Regions from separate parts of the Acidovorax sp. LjRoot66 genome, predicted to be linked through region 1. Evidence: predicted binding sites of a transcription regulator. Region 1 holds the regulator's gene; the other holds the start of a gene.
What was found. Region 1 encodes LexA, which represses DNA repair genes until DNA is damaged. Its sites were predicted from a motif close to ACTGTATNNNNATACAGT; they were not measured.

Region 1 (7,300 bases):
CGGCGGCAAGAAGATCAAGTTCGAACTGCAGGCAGAAGATGACGCAGCCGATCCTAAGCAAGGCACGGCCGCTGCACAGAAGCTGTGCGACGCCAAGGTGGCTGGCGTTGTGGGTCACCTCAACTCCGGTACCACCATTCCTGCTTCCAAGGTCTACAACGACTGCGGCATCCCCCACGTGACCGGCGCGGCCACGAACCCCAACCTGACCAAGCCAGGCTACAAGACCACGTTCCGCATCATTGCCAACGACAACGCCTTGGGCGCTGGCCTGGCTGCCTACGCCGTGGACACGCTCAAGCTCAAGACGGTCGCCATCATCGATGACCGTACCGCTTACGGCCAGGGCGTTGCAGACGTGTTCAAGAAGACCGCTTCCGCCAAGGGCATCAAGGTGGTGGACGAGCAGTTCACGACCGACAAGGCCACCGACTTCATGGCCATTCTGACCGCCATCAAGTCCAAGAACCCTGATGCCGTGTTCTTCGGTGGCATGGACCCCCAAGGTGGCCCGATGCTGCGCCAGATGGAACAGCTGGGCATGGGCAACGTGAAGTTCTTCGGTGGTGACGGCATCTGCACGGCTGAAATCGCCAAGCTGGCCGCCGGCGCCAAGACCCTGGCCAACGTGATCTGCGCCGAAGGCGGTGCATCGCTGGCCAAGATGCCTGGCGGCACGGCCTGGAAGGCCAAGTACGACGCCAAGTACCCCAACCAGTTCCAGGTGTACAGCCCCTACACCTACGACGCCACGTACCTGATCGTGGACGCCATGAAGCGTGCCAACTCGGTGGACCCCAAGGTCTACACCCCCGAGCTGCTCAAGTCCAGCTTCAAGGGCGTGACCTCGACGATCGCCTTCGAACCCAACGGCGAAATGAAGAACCCAGCCATCACCCTGTACAACTACAAGGACGGCAAGAAGACCCCCCTGAACTAAGGGATGGACTTGCCTTCAACCGGCTAACGTCGTTGGGGTGCCTTGCCGTGCTACAGCACTGTCTGCGGCTCCCCGCCTAGTTATCCGGTCGAATGCAATCCCATGCGGGAGCGCTGCCTTCGGGTGGTGCCTCGCGGAATCAAAAAAGGCTTCCCTCGGGAAGCCTTTTTCGTTGGTGCTGCCGACGCTGCTTGCGTTGGCGGCAGGGGGGCGTCAGCGGCGCACCTGCAGCGAACCCGGGTTCACGATGTTGGTGGGCGTGCCCTTGATGAAGTTGATCACGTTGTCGAAGGCTGCACCAAAGTAGAGCTCATAGCTGTCCTGCTCCACGTAGCCGATGTGCGGGGTGCAGATGCAGTTCTCAAGGCGCAGCAAGGCGTGGCCCTGCAGGATGGGCTCGCTCTCGAACACGTCCACCGCGGCCATGCCGGGGCGGCCTCGGTTCAGCGCGGCGATCAGGGCATCGGACTCCACCAGCTCGGCACGCGAGGTGTTCACAAACAGCGAGGTGGGCTTCATGCACGACAGGTCCTCGAGCGAGATGATGCCGCGCGTTTCGTCGTTCAGGCGCAGATGCACCGAGATCACGTCGCACTGCGAGAAGAATTCCTCGCGCGTGGTGGCGGCCTGGTAGCCATCGGTCAGGGCCTGGGCGCGCGATGCCTCGCGGCCCCAGACGCGCACGTTCATGCCGAAGGCCCGGCCATAGCCGGCCACGAGCTGGCCGATGCGGCCATAGCCCCAGATGCCGAGTGTCTTGCCGCGCAGCACCGTGCCCAGCCCGAAATTGGGCGGCATGGAGGCGGTCTTCAGGCCCGACTGCTGCCAGGCGCCGTGCTTGAGGTTGGAGATGTACTGCGGCAGCCGGCGCGTGGCTGCCATCACCAGGGCCCAGGTCAGCTCTGCAGGCGCCACCGGCGAGCCGACGCCCTCGGCCACTGCAATGCCGCGCTCGGTGCAGGCCGCCACGTCGATGTGGTTGCCGATCTTGCCGGTCTGGGCAATGAGTTTCAGGCGCGGCAGCTTTTCGACCAGCTGGCGGGTGATCTGGGTGCGCTCGCGCACCAGCACGATGATGTCGGCATCCTTGAGCCGGATCGACAATTGCCCCAGGCCCTTGACGGTGTTGGTATAGACCTTGGCGGTGTAGGCGTCGAGCCGGGTGGCGCAATGGAGCTTGCGCACTGCATCCTGGTAGTCGTCGAGGATCACGATGTTCATCCCGACATTGTGCCTTGGAGCGCTGCAGTCTTTGCGCCACAAGGCCCATCTGGCGCACGGCATTTGCAACGCTGCGTGAATGCCGGGCACCCTGGGGCGCCGATTTGCGCGGAGCGGGAGCACCGCCCCGCACCTGCACTGCGGGCCATGGGTACCCGTGGCTTGGCAAGGCCGGTGTTGGCCTTGCCCGCCATGCCCAGGGAATGGCGCTCTTCAGTGCTGCAGTGCCTCGCGGGCGGCCATGCGGTCCAGCTCCGCGCAGACATCGGCCATGCGGCCCGAGATCACGAGGCGCCCTGCATCGGCACCCGAGGCGGCTGTCCGGAGCACCCGTACCACGCGGCGTGCCTGGCCGTGGCTGCACGGGGCTTCGGTGCCTGGGGCAGGGGTTGGCGAGCGGCTTCCTGCTGCTGCCAGCGTGGGCTCGTCACGCGGCATGCGGGCTGCAACTGCACCCGGCCATGCGGGCACCTGGATGGTGGCTGGCAGCGGTGCCTTGCAGGTGCGTGGCCGTGCTACCGCGGTATCGAGCCCGCCATGCATGGCCGGCTGCAGCCAGCGTGCCAGGGCATGCAGCGGTTGCGAGAAGGCCGAGAAGGTCAAAGAAGCAATTCCCATGTGAAGACTCCGAAGGTCGGTGGTGAACACAGGCAGGATTGCGAGGGATGTGCACGGGCCCAGGGCTGACCCGCAGTGGCGCGGAAACTCCGCACCCCGCAAGCCAAACGCCCGCCACCTGGGCCATGCACGCCGGGTCCTTTGCGGCCTCCCTGCCTTGCGCAGGGGGTGCCGCGGACCCGTGGCGCTACATGAGCATGGTGTTGCGGATCAGGCCGACCGCCAGGCCTTCGATCTCGAAGGGCTCGCCGGGCTGCACGGTGATCACCGGGTAGTCGGGGTTCTCGGGCAGCAGCTCGATGCCGGTGGCCGTGCGGCGCAGGCGTTTGACGGTGACGTCGTCGCCCAGGCGGGCCACGATGATCTGGCCATTGCGCGCCTCGCGCGTGGACTGCACGGCCAGCAGGTCGCCATCCATGATGCCGGCGTCGCGCATGGACATGCCGCGCACCTTGAGCAGGTAGTCGGGCTTGTGCTGGAAAAGGCTGTTTTCCACGCTGTAGGTCTGATCGACATGCTCCTGCGCGAGAATGGGTGAGCCCGCCGCGACCCGGCCGATCAGCGGCAGCATCAGCTGCGACAGGCCGGGAATGGGCAGGCTGAACTGGGTGCCGCGCGCCGCGTTGATGGAGCGCACGGTTTCGCCGCGCAGGCGGATGCCGCGCGAGGTGCCGCTGACCAGTTCGATCACACCCTTGCGGGCCAGGGCCTGCAGGTGCTCTTCGGCCGCGTTGGCGGACTTGAAGCCCAGCTCGGTCGCGATCTCGGCGCGGGTAGGGGGGGCGCCGGTGCGCGCAATGGCAGTCTGGATCAGGTCCAGAATCTGTTGCTGGCGGGCCGTGAGCTTGGGGTTGTCGAGCATGGTGGTTTCCAGTGTGTGCCGGTAAAGTGGCAAATAACTGTTTTTTAATCCAGTAGCTGTATTTTTCACCAGTTTTTCGGAGTATGCAAGTGAGTGCGCAAAAAATTGTGGTTCTGGGTACGGGCGGCACCATTGCCGGCACCGCTGCGCAGGCGGGGGACAACATCGGCTACACGGCCGCACAGGTGGGGGTGGGCGAGCTACTGGCGGCCGTCCCGGGGCTAGAAACGGTGGCTGGCGGGCCTCTGGTGGTCGAGCAGGTGGCTCAGATCGACAGCAAGGACATGGAGGTGGGTGTGTGGCGTGCCCTGGCGCTGCGCTGTGACGAGTGCATGCGGGACCCTTCCGTGCGCGGTGTCGTCATTACCCATGGCACCGACACCATCGAAGAGACGGCCTGGTTCCTGCATTCGGTGCTCCACGCCTCGAAGCCCGTGGTGCTGACCTGCGCCATGCGCCCATCGACCGCGCTGGTGCCCGATGGCCCACAGAACCTGCTCGACGCCGTGGCCGTGGCCGCCACCGCCGGTGCGCAGGGCGTGGTGGTGGTGGCTGCCGGCACCATCCATGGCGCGCGGCGCGTGCAGAAGGTGCACCCCTACCGGGTGGACCCGTTCAGCTCCGGTGATGCTGGGCCCTTAGGGTGGGTGGAAGAGGGCGCGGCCCGCCTGGTGCAGGCGTGGCCCCAGGCGCCTGGCGGCAAGGCTGCCACAGCCATTGCCACCTTGCCGGCCGACTCCCCCTGGCCGTGGGTGGAACTGGTCGTGAGCCACGCCGGAGCCAGTGGCCGCGCGGTGGATGCCCTGGTGCGCGAGGGCGTGCAGGGGCTGGTGGTGGCATGCACAGGCAATGGCACCATCCACCATGCGCTGGGGGACGCGCTGGCGCGTGCGCAGGCGGTGGGTGTGCGCGTGGTGCGTTCCACGCGCTGCGCCGAAGGGCAGTTGCTGCCCACGCAGGGCGATGCCTTTGCGGCTGCGCCCGGCCTGTCCCCCGTGAAGGCCCGCATCACGCTGATGCTCGAGCTGTTGCACTGATCACCACGCCAGGATGCCCTTTATGTTCACTGCCCTGCGCGCCCATGTATGGGCCTACCCGGCGCTGGAGGTGGTGCACATCGTGGGCATCGCGCTGCTGCTCGGTAACCTGGTGCTGCTGGAGCTGCGGGTGTTTGGCCTGGGTGCCGCGCTGCCGCCCCGGGATCTGGCGCGCCTGAGCCTTTCGCTGGCACTGTGCGGCTTTGGCATGGCGGCCCTGTCGGGCCTGGTGATGTTTGCCACGCAGCCGCAGGAGCTGCTCGCCAACCGGGCCTTCACCCTGAAGATGCTGTTGTTGATGCTTGCCGGCTGCAACGCGGCGTGGTTTCATGGGCGTGGTTCGCTCGCACGGCTCGATGGCCTGGCGCGGGCGCAGATGCTGCTGTCCACCTTCATCTGGCTGGCCATCGTCGCCTGTGGCCGGTGGATAGCGTACCTCTGACATTCGAAAGGAGAATTTTCATGCCTTTGCAGCGTCGCCAGGTTCTCGCCGTGGCCAGTGTTCTTCCCTTGGTTCCCCTGGCGGCCCATGCGCACCACGGCTGGAGCAGCTTCGACGCGGACCGCCCGATCTATCTCGAAGGCACCGTGCGCAAGGTGCGCTGGCAGAACCCGCATGCCGAGCTGGAGCTGGAGCTGCCCGCCAACCTGGCGTTGCCGCCCAACCTGGCGCAGCGCGCCTTGCCCGCGCAGACGGCACCGGTCGATGGCAAGGCCCTGCTGGCCCGTGCCGTGCTGCCCACGCGCAAGGACCGCAAGTGGGAGATCGAGCTGGCCCCGCTGACCCGCATGCAGGCCTGGCAGGTGGCCGAGATCAAGCCGGGCGCAGCGATCTCGGTACTGGGCTTCACGCTGCGCGAGGAGAAGGGGGAGGCGGTGCTGCGGGTCGAGTACCTTTTCGTGGATGGCAAGGTCTACGGGCTGCGCTCGAGTCCGGCCTGATCGCTGATGGCCCGGCGGGTGGGCGCCGGGATCGTCGAATAGTGCACGTTTCGTTTCCTTGATGTGCTTGGGTGCGTGCGGCGTCGGGGTTTCCCGCCACTATCATCCCGCACATTACTTTGCAGGAGTCGTTATGCGCTGTTTCTCCCTTTCTCTCGCTGCCGCTGCCGTGGTCCTGGTCACCTTGCCCGCACAGGCCCTGGAGTTGCCCAAGCGCAAGCCGGGGCTGTGGGAGCTCAAGGCGACTTCTGGTGAGGGTGCGCCCCCTACCGTCATGCAGCAGTGCACGGATGAAGCCTTCGAGGCACAGATGCAGAAGACGGCCCTGGAAACGTCCAAGACCATGTGCAGCAAGAACGACATGAAGCGCGACGGAAACACCATCACGGGCAGCGCGGAATGCAAGATGGGTTCGGTCAACATCACCTCCCGTACCGTCACCACGGGTGATTTCACCAGCAACTACAAGGTCGTGGTGAACAACACCTACAACCCGCCGATGATGGGTAAAACCAATGACACCACAGTGCTGGAGGCGCGCTGGCTGGGGGCCTGCGCCGCCGGCCAGAAGCCAGGTGCCATGACGATGCCGAACATGCCCGTGCCCCCCAAGTCCAAGTAATCGCCTTCCGATCAAGCTGGCCCCAGCGGGTCAGAAAACAACAAAGCCGGGCATTGCCCGGCTTTGTTGTTGGTGCCGCTGAAAAATCAGCGGGTCAGTTGGTCAGCTGGCGAGGGCCGCAAAGGCCCGCTGCGTGATGTCGTCCACGCTGCCCATGCCGCTGATGGCGTGGTATTTGGGGGCGGCGGTAGGGTCGGCCTTGGCCCACTGGCTGTAGTAGTCCACCAGGGGGCGGGTCTGGTCGCTGTAGACCTGCAGGCGCTTCTTGACGGTCTCTTCCTTGTCGTCGTCGCGCTGGATCAGGTCTTCACCGGTCACGTCGTCCTTGCCTTCCACCTTGGGCGGGTTGAACTTGACGTGGTAGGTGCGGCCGCTGGCGGGGTGCGAGCGGCGGCCGCTCATGCGTTCGATGATGGCCTCGAAGGGCACGTCGATCTCCAGCACGTGGTCCAGCTTCACGCCCGCAGCCTTCATGGCATCGGCCTGGGGGATGGTGCGCGGGAATCCGTCGAACAGGAAGCCCTTGGCACAGTCGGGCTGGGCAATGCGTTCCTTGACGAGGTTGATGATCAGGTCGTCGCTGACCAGGGCGCCCGACTTCATGATGGCATCGGCCTGCAGGCCCAGCGGAGTGCCTGCCTTGACGGCTGCCCGCAGCATGTCTCCGGTGGAGATCTGCGGAATGCCGTACTTCTGGCAGATGAACGTGGCTTGCGTGCCCTTTCCGGCGCCAGGCGCGCCCAACAGAATCAGTCTCATGAAGGTCCTCGAAGGTTAGAAATCGGCTGGCAATGCTGGCTGGGGCTGCACCACGCGCGGGCGCTCGATCACGGCCATGGCAGCAAAAAAAGACCGCAGTGCTCCACGGATGGGGCTGGGCCTGCGGGGGTGTGCTGCAACGGCAGTGCTCGCGCAGGCGCTTGTGGGGCCCGGGATGCAATGCTCTCGTTGCGGTCGAGGATAGCATGTGACCGCCTTGCACTGGCTTACACGCGCGATATGACATGCGTATAAATGCGTAGGATGGCCCGTTTGCGCACCAGCATGGGGCATTTGCC
Region 2 (7,300 bases), 640 kb from region 1:
CACCTGTTGGTTGGGCGCAGGCCCCCTCCTCCCACCAGGCGGCATCGAAGCGGTGCGGCCCGGCCAGCAGGCTCAGCGGGCCCTGGTAGCACGGCCGGTGGCCCCGCATGTCCAGGCGCTGCGGGGTGCGCAGCAGCCAGGTGGGCCACAGCACGGCCTCGGGCGCATGCGCTGCGTGCAGCACCTTGGCCACAGCGGTCCCTGACGCCGTGCTCGCCATGGGCTGCCAGCGCTGCATGCATTCGGGCCGGTGGTCTGCGAGCAGGGTGACGGACTGCACCTGCCCGGCCCCCAGGCGGGCCGAGAGGCGCTCGACCAACTGGTGCCAGGCCTCGCCCTCCTGGTCACCGGCGGCCGACGATCCGTCGGGCGGCAGCAGGTGGGCGCTGGCATGGTGCAAGGGCGCGGTCTCCAGCGCGCGCAGCGTGATCTGGTTGGCCGGCGCAGCCAGGGGCGTGCGCGCCAGGTTCTCGGCCAGCAGGCGGCGCAGGTGGGCCAGCTCGTGCGTGGGCTGGGCGGTGCGCACGGGCAGTGCATGCCAGGGGGCAATGAGCACGCCATCGACCCGGCGCAGGTCGTGCCGCCAGGCCAGCTCCAGCGCCAGAACGCCCTGCTGGCGCGCCTGCAGCCAAGCCTGCAGGGCCGACAGCAGGCGGCTGGCGGACCACAGCAAGGCGTCGGCCGAGGTGGCGAGCGCGGGCAGCTCGGCCGTCAACTCGAAACGCTCGGGCAACTCCACCCAGGCGTGGTTGTGGGCGATATGGCCGTAAGCCCGGTCCAGCGCCAGCAGCACGGCCGCGCCCAGACGCCGGGCCACGCCGTCGCGCGGCAGCGCGCGCAAGGCGCCCCAGGTGCGGCAGCCCATGCGTGCCAGGCTGGGCAGGTGCGGGTGCAGCGCCGTCAGGGTATGCAGCGGCAGGCCATCGGGCAGGTGCCTGGGCAGGGGCTGGCCTGCCAGCTGCAGGCGCAGCAGGGCCAGGGCCTGCAGCGAGGTGGGCGCCTCGGCAAAAGGGGTTGGGCATCTGGCGGCAGGGCATTCCTGCGGCACAGGTCCATGCGATGGGTTGCCCGTTGCCGCGGGCGGTTCGGCGGACCATGGCGGGCTGCGCAGCTGCAGTTGTGCCAACAGTGCCTCGCGCCCGCCCCACAGGCGTTCGGTGGCCGAGACCTCCAGCAACAAAGCCTCGCCCTCCACGCTCGCCACGCGCGGCGTGAACTGCAGCGCCCACCAGAGCGCATGCGGGGCCTGCGGCAAGGGCTGGCGCGGCCCGGCTGTGGCCGACAGCAATGCCACGCCAGGGTCGGTATGGCTGTCAGTGGGGGTTGGCGGCAACGGCCATGCGATCCAGTGCATGCTGCACACCTCCTACTGGCAGGCGATCCCGCCACGCCGCCAATGGCAGCACCACGGCAGGCCGGGCTGGCTGCTGTGGGGCGCGCCGCCCCTCCCCGCGTGCTGCCGACGCGGCCAGCACCCGGGCCAGCGCCGCATGGCTGGCAGGCAGCGCCAGGGGTTGCTCCATGGGCGGCCCACGGCGCTTGAGCACCTGCACCTGCATCTGCGCGCCACCCGAGCCATCGACGGCCTCGACCCACAACCGCAGCGGCGCGGGAGAGGCCTGCTGGCGCGCCCTGGCCGGGCGGAACACCCACAGCAGCTGCCCCATCTGCGCAGCCGCCAGCTGCAGCCGCCTCAGCGATTCGGGTGCCGCCTGGGGCAGCCAGGCCAGCACCGCCTGCACGTCGCGGCAGCGCAGCGCCTGCTCTGCCGCCCACAGGGCCTGCGCTGCAGAGGTGGTCTGCACGCGGCACAGCCGCGCCGCATCCAACCCACCCGCACGCAGGGCCGGTGCAAACGGTTCATAGGGCGGCGCCACCAGCACCACGGCCCCCGGCCGCGCGGCCGTGGCCTGGGCCAAGGCTGGCAGCACCAGTTGCCACACATGCAGGCCCGCCGCCGGCTGCAGCACCTCGGTCATGGCGCCCACAGGCCAGCCACCACCAGGCAACTGCGCATCGAGCCCGGCATGCCCCGTGGCCTGCACCCGCGCCATGGCCGCTGTACCCAACTGGTCGGCCAGCCACACGCCTGCCAGACGCGGCGGTGCGCTGGCAGTCAGGGAACGGAGGGGAACGGCGGACATGGACAGAGCAACCGAGGGTGGGCATGTGCAAGGTCAGGCGACGGCGGAAAACCGCTGCGGACGCGCCAGGGCCCTGGACAGGGCATGCCTGTGCATGGCGCCCGGGATCAAAGCCAAATACTGTATTTTCATACAGTTATCGTACCCGATTACGGGTCGCATGGTGGCTTTTCAGAGCATTCCTGCAGGTCATTGGCACCCGCCAGAACTCTGGCCCAGGCTGCGCGGGCTTCATGGCCCACCACGGCAGAAAACTCGGGGGAAAGGATGATGCGGGGGAGATAAGCAATGGCAAGCCGTTGCACCCTCGCTTGCAGCGTCAGCGCGAACACGCTTGCGTGCAATGGTGGCCCGGAAATGACAAAAGGCCTGCAGAATTGCTTCTGCAGGCCTTGCCAATAATGGTCGGAGCGGCGGGATTCGAACTCGCGACCCTCTGCTCCCAAAGCAGATGCGCTACCAGGCTGCGCTACGCTCCGACAGCTCGTATTCTAACCCGGGAAATTTCGGGTTCTGACCAAATGCGCGCTTTTTTTGAATTTTTTGCAGCGACTGCACCGGACCAGGGTTCCATCGGCAGTGCTGTCATGCATCCAGGGCGATGCAAACTGCGGCGATGGGGGAAACTCAATCAATCAACAACCAAGGGGAAAATACAACGGCGAACCAGCCAGCAAGCACCAGTGCGGCCACATCGTGGCCACGTGGCGGCCTGCAATCAGCGGCTCGACGGACCTGGGCCGCGGCCAGCCAGGTGGCGGAAGGTGATGCGGCCCTTGGAGAGGTCGTAAGGCGACATCTCCAGGGAGACCTTGTCACCCGCCAGGATGCGGATGTGGTGCTTGCGCATCTTGCCGCCGGTGTAGGCAATCAGCTGGTGACCGTTGTCCAGCGTCACGCGAAAGCGCGAGTCGGGCAGCACTTCGGTCACGGAGCCTTGCATTTCAATCAGTTCTTCTTTGGCCATGTTCTCTTGTCTTTTCAAAAATCAAAAAATCTGGTGATCGGCCTGAACGCTGGGGCATCCACCACGGCCTATGCAGCGTGGTCGGGCTCGACACACGGTGCATTGCGGGCGGTGGGAGTCGCTGCACCCGGGGCGCAGATCAGGCAGAGGGCCGGGGAGACGGCTTCATACGGATTTGCATTTGACCGTGTAGCCAGCAACGACGCTACACGGTTAAAGGCAAATCCGTATCAATGGACAGGCAGAGCGCTGTGCATAGCCTGTCGATTGTACCGCGATGTACCCGGGCTTGCCTATGGCATGGGCGCAGCAGTGTCGCGGGACGGCACCAGAGCCCCTTCAAGCAGCCGGATCCTGGCCCTGCACGGCCACCGCCAGGGCGCGCACCAGATCGGTCTGGGGGATGATGCCCACAAGGTGCCCGCCCTCGACGACGATGGGGATGTGGTGGTGCCCGCCAGCCGCAGCAGGCCTTCCAGGTCGGCGCGGCTCACGTCCAGCACCTGAAGCGCAGGTGCTCGCGACCATCGATGCCAGCGCGGCCGAGCAGAAATGGCGCTCGCTGCTGCCAGGGTGGGAAAAGGTGGGCACTATGCTCGAAACTACCTATCGCAACCCCTCAAACCGCTGCACATGGCCAAGAAAACATGCTCTATACTGCATGTACACCGCATTGAATGCAGTTTACTTCACACCTGTTTTCGCCATGGATGGCCCGAAAACAAGCCTCACGGAACACGCCCGTGAGCCCATGAAGGACACCAGCAGCCAGCGCCGGTACGGGTAAGCCATAGGTTTTCACACAGGGGCTTGGGGTTAAATTACTTTAAGCCTAAACAAAGGAGACACTCCCCATGACCACTCGCCGCCTTGTCATCAGCCGCAGCGCAGCCCTCGTCGGCGCCGCATCCACCGGCCTGCTGCTGCCCTCCATCGTGCGCGCCCAGAGCGGCAAGGTGCGCGTGGGTTTCATGCTCCCCTATACCGGCACCTTCGCCCAACTGGGCGTGGCCATCGAGAACGGCGTGCGCATGGCCATCGACCAGCAGGGTGGCAAGCTCGGCGGGCGCGAGATCGAGTGGTTCAAGGTGGACGATGAGTCCGAGCCCAGCAAGGGCGTGGAAAACGCCAGCAAGCTGGTGCAGCGCGACAAGGTGGACGTGCTGATCGGCACCGTGCACTCCGGCGTGCAGATGGGCATCCAGAAGGTGGCGCGCGACACCGGTGTGCTCAACCTGATCCCCAACGCCGGCGTGCATGCCGCCACCCGGGGGCTGTGCGCGCCCAACGTGTTCCGCACCTCGTTCAGCAACTCCCAGCCCACGCTGGCCCTGGGCAAGGCGATGGTGGACAAGGGCCACAAGAAGGCCGTGTGGATCACCTGGAAGTACGCCGCAGGCGAGGAAGCCTTCGAAGGCTTCAAGCAGAGCTACACCGCAGCCGGCGGCACCATCGTCAAGGAGCTGGGCCTGCCCTTCCCGAACGTGGAGTTCCAGGCGCTGCTGACCGAGATCGCGGCCCTCAAGCCCGATGCCGTGGCCTGCTTCTTCGCCGGTGGCGGTGCGGCCAAGTTCATCAAGGACTACGCGGCCGCCGGCCTCAAGGACAAGATTCCGCTGTACGGCTCGGGCTTCCTGACCGAAGGCGTGCTCGATGCGGCCGGCCCCGCAGCCGACGGCATCATCACCACCATGCACTACAGCGACTCGCTGGACACGCCGCGCAACAAGCAGTTCCGCCTGGAATACGCCAAGGCCTTCCGCAGCCAGCCCGATGTGTATGCCGTGCAGGGCTACGACACCGGCCTGCTGCTGGTGCAGGGTGCCAACGCCGTCAAGGGCGACCTGGCCGCCAAGCCCGCGCTGTACAAGGCGCTCGAGAGCGCCGTGATCGACAGCCCGCGCGGCAAGTGGACCATGAGCAAGGCCCACAACCCGGTGCAGGACATCTACCTGCGCGTGGTCGAGAACAAGGAAAACAAGGTCGTCGGCATTGCGGCAAAAGCCCTGTCCGACAGCGGCGCCGGCTGCCGCATGGCCTAAGCACCACCGCACACCTGGCGCAGCGGCGGGCCTCGGCCTGCCGTGCGGAGCGCTGGCCCTGCGGGTTTTGACACAATGGCAGCGCCTGCCAACTCGGCAGGCCAGTCCTCCGTGCGCCCGGACTTTGCGGCCACCCCCTTGGATCACCCTCTTCCATGACCCTCAGTACCTACCTGCTCTACCTGGCCGCCGTGGCCCTGCTGGTGCTCTCGCCCGGCCCGACCATGCTCATGTGCATGACCGCCTCGCTGCAGCACGGCCCGCGCAAGGCCGTCGTGGCGGCCGCCGGCAGTGTGACGGCCGTGCTCGGCACCATGCTGCTGTCGGCCCTGGGCCTGGGCGCGCTGCTGGCCGCGTCCGAGACCGCGTTCTGGGTGCTCAAGGCAGCGGGCGCTGCCTACCTGATCTGGCTCGGTATCAAGACCTTCCGCAGCCAGGGCAGCGTGTTCGACCAGATGCCCGAGGGCGCCACTGCGGCACCCGCCGTGCCCGCGCACCGGCTGTACCTGCAGGGCCTGATCGTGGGCGGCAGCAACCCCAAGGCCATCCTGTTCTTCACGGCCTTCTTTCCGCAGTTCCTGAACCCCACGCTGTCCTTTGCGCCGCAGTTCGCCATCCTGGCCGCCACCTTCGTCGCGTTCGAGTTCACGGTGCTCACGCTGTGCGCCTTGGGCGTGGCCCGGCTGGCCCCAGCCCTGCGCTCGGGCAACCGCATGCGCTGGTTCAACCGCGTCTCGGGTGGCCTGTTCACCCTGATGGGCTCGCTGCTGCTGGCCACGCGCCGCGCGGCCTGACCCCGCTACATCCACCTGCCGCACGCCATGGACTTCGCTACCTTCCTGATCCAGTTGCTCAACGGCGTGCAGTACGGCCTCTTGCTGTTCATGCTGGCGGCCGGCCTCACGCTGATCTTCGGGATCATGGGCGTGGTGAACCTGGCGCACGGCAGTTTCTACATGCTGGGTGCCTACCTGGCGTACTCGCTGTCGGGGTATTTCGGCAGCCTCACGCTGGCCATCCTGGGCGGTGCGGTGCTGGCCGTGGCCTTCGGGCTGGCGCTCGAGTGGCTGCTGTTTCGCCACTTCTACCACCGCGACCACCTGGACCAGGTGCTGCTCACCTTCGGGCTGATCTACATCTTCGAGGAGCTGCGCTCCATCCTCTGGGGCGACGATGTGCACGGAGTGGCCATCCCGAAGCTGCTGGACTGGTCGATCCCGCTCACCGACACCCTTTCCTACCCGGTGTACCGCCTGTTCATCTCGGGCGTGTGCATCGTGCTGGCCATCGGCCTGTACCTGCTGATCTCCAAGACCCGCCTGGGCATGAAGATCCGCGCCGGTGCCTTCAACCGCGACATGGCCGAGTCGCTGGGCGTGAACATCAAGCTCATCCACGCCATCGTGTTCGCGCTGGGCGTGGGCCTGGCGGCCATGGCCGGCATGGTGGCAGCCCCCGTCTCCAGCGTCTACCCCAACATGGGCTCCTCGGTCCTGATCATGTGCTTCGTGGTGGTGGTCATCGGCGGAATCGGCTCGGTGCGCGGGGCCCTGATCTCTGCGCTGCTGGTGGGCCTGGTGGACACCTTCGGCAAGGTGCTGCTGCCCTCCGTGGCCGGCATGCTGGTCTACATGCTGATGGCGGCCGTGCTGCTGTGGAAACCCGAAGGTCTTTTCAAACAATGACAGTCGTTCCTGTGATCCTTGCCCTGCCAGCGCCCCGGAGGCCCGCATGAGCACACCCCGCACCAACCTGGAGGTGCTGCCGCGCAGCGTGCAGTTCGTGCTCGTGCTCGGCCTCGTCGCGCTGCTGGCCTTTCCGTTCGTGGGCAGCGACTTCTATGTACAGATGGTCACGCGCATGATGATCATGGCCATCTTCGCGATGAGCCTCGATCTGCTGCAGGGCGTAACCGGCCTGGTCTCGCTGGGCCACGCGGCCTACTTCGGCGTGGCAGGCTATGCGCTGGCCTTCCTGACCCCGGCCGATGCCCCGGTGAGCCTGTGGTGGTCGCTGCCGGCGGCCGTGGCGGGCTCGGCCCTGGTGGCGCTGTTCATCGGCTTCTTCGTGGTGCGCACGCACGGCATCTACTTCATCATGGTGACCATGGCGTTCGCGCAGATGGTGTTCTACCTGTTCTTCGACAA

Region 2: imuA (translesion DNA synthesis-associated protein ImuA) is a predicted target of LexA. The motif match lies at 2,264-2,281, and genes of this name have one in related genera.

The regions. Positions count from the first base shown of each region.
Region 1 covers NZ_CAXUQU020000001.1:4,228,118-4,235,417, reverse strand. Annotated here, with positions in the region: gene ACSQ3Y_RS19890 (branched-chain amino acid ABC transporter substrate-binding protein) at 1-940, shown strand, start outside; gene ACSQ3Y_RS19885 (D-2-hydroxyacid dehydrogenase family protein) at 1,154-2,161, opposite strand; gene ACSQ3Y_RS19880 (hypothetical protein) at 2,375-2,779, opposite strand; gene lexA (transcriptional repressor LexA) at 2,967-3,641, opposite strand; gene ACSQ3Y_RS19870 (asparaginase) at 3,725-4,678, shown strand; gene ACSQ3Y_RS19865 (hypothetical protein) at 4,701-5,120, shown strand; gene ACSQ3Y_RS19860 (DUF6152 family protein) at 5,141-5,620, shown strand; gene ACSQ3Y_RS19855 (DUF3617 domain-containing protein) at 5,754-6,242, shown strand; gene adk (adenylate kinase) at 6,345-7,001, opposite strand.
Region 2 covers NZ_CAXUQU020000001.1:4,870,259-4,877,558, forward strand. Annotated here, with positions in the region: gene ACSQ3Y_RS22870 (Y-family DNA polymerase) at 1-1,354, opposite strand, end outside; gene imuA (translesion DNA synthesis-associated protein ImuA) at 1,314-2,144, opposite strand; tRNA gene ACSQ3Y_RS22880 (tRNA-Pro) at 2,547-2,623, opposite strand; gene infA (translation initiation factor IF-1) at 2,863-3,111, opposite strand; partial or broken gene ACSQ3Y_RS22890 (CBS domain-containing protein) at 3,451-3,567, opposite strand; gene ACSQ3Y_RS22895 (ABC transporter substrate-binding protein) at 3,966-5,153, shown strand; gene ACSQ3Y_RS22900 (LysE family translocator) at 5,309-5,947, shown strand; gene ACSQ3Y_RS22905 (branched-chain amino acid ABC transporter permease) at 5,975-6,838, shown strand; gene ACSQ3Y_RS22910 (branched-chain amino acid ABC transporter permease) at 6,885-7,300, shown strand, end outside.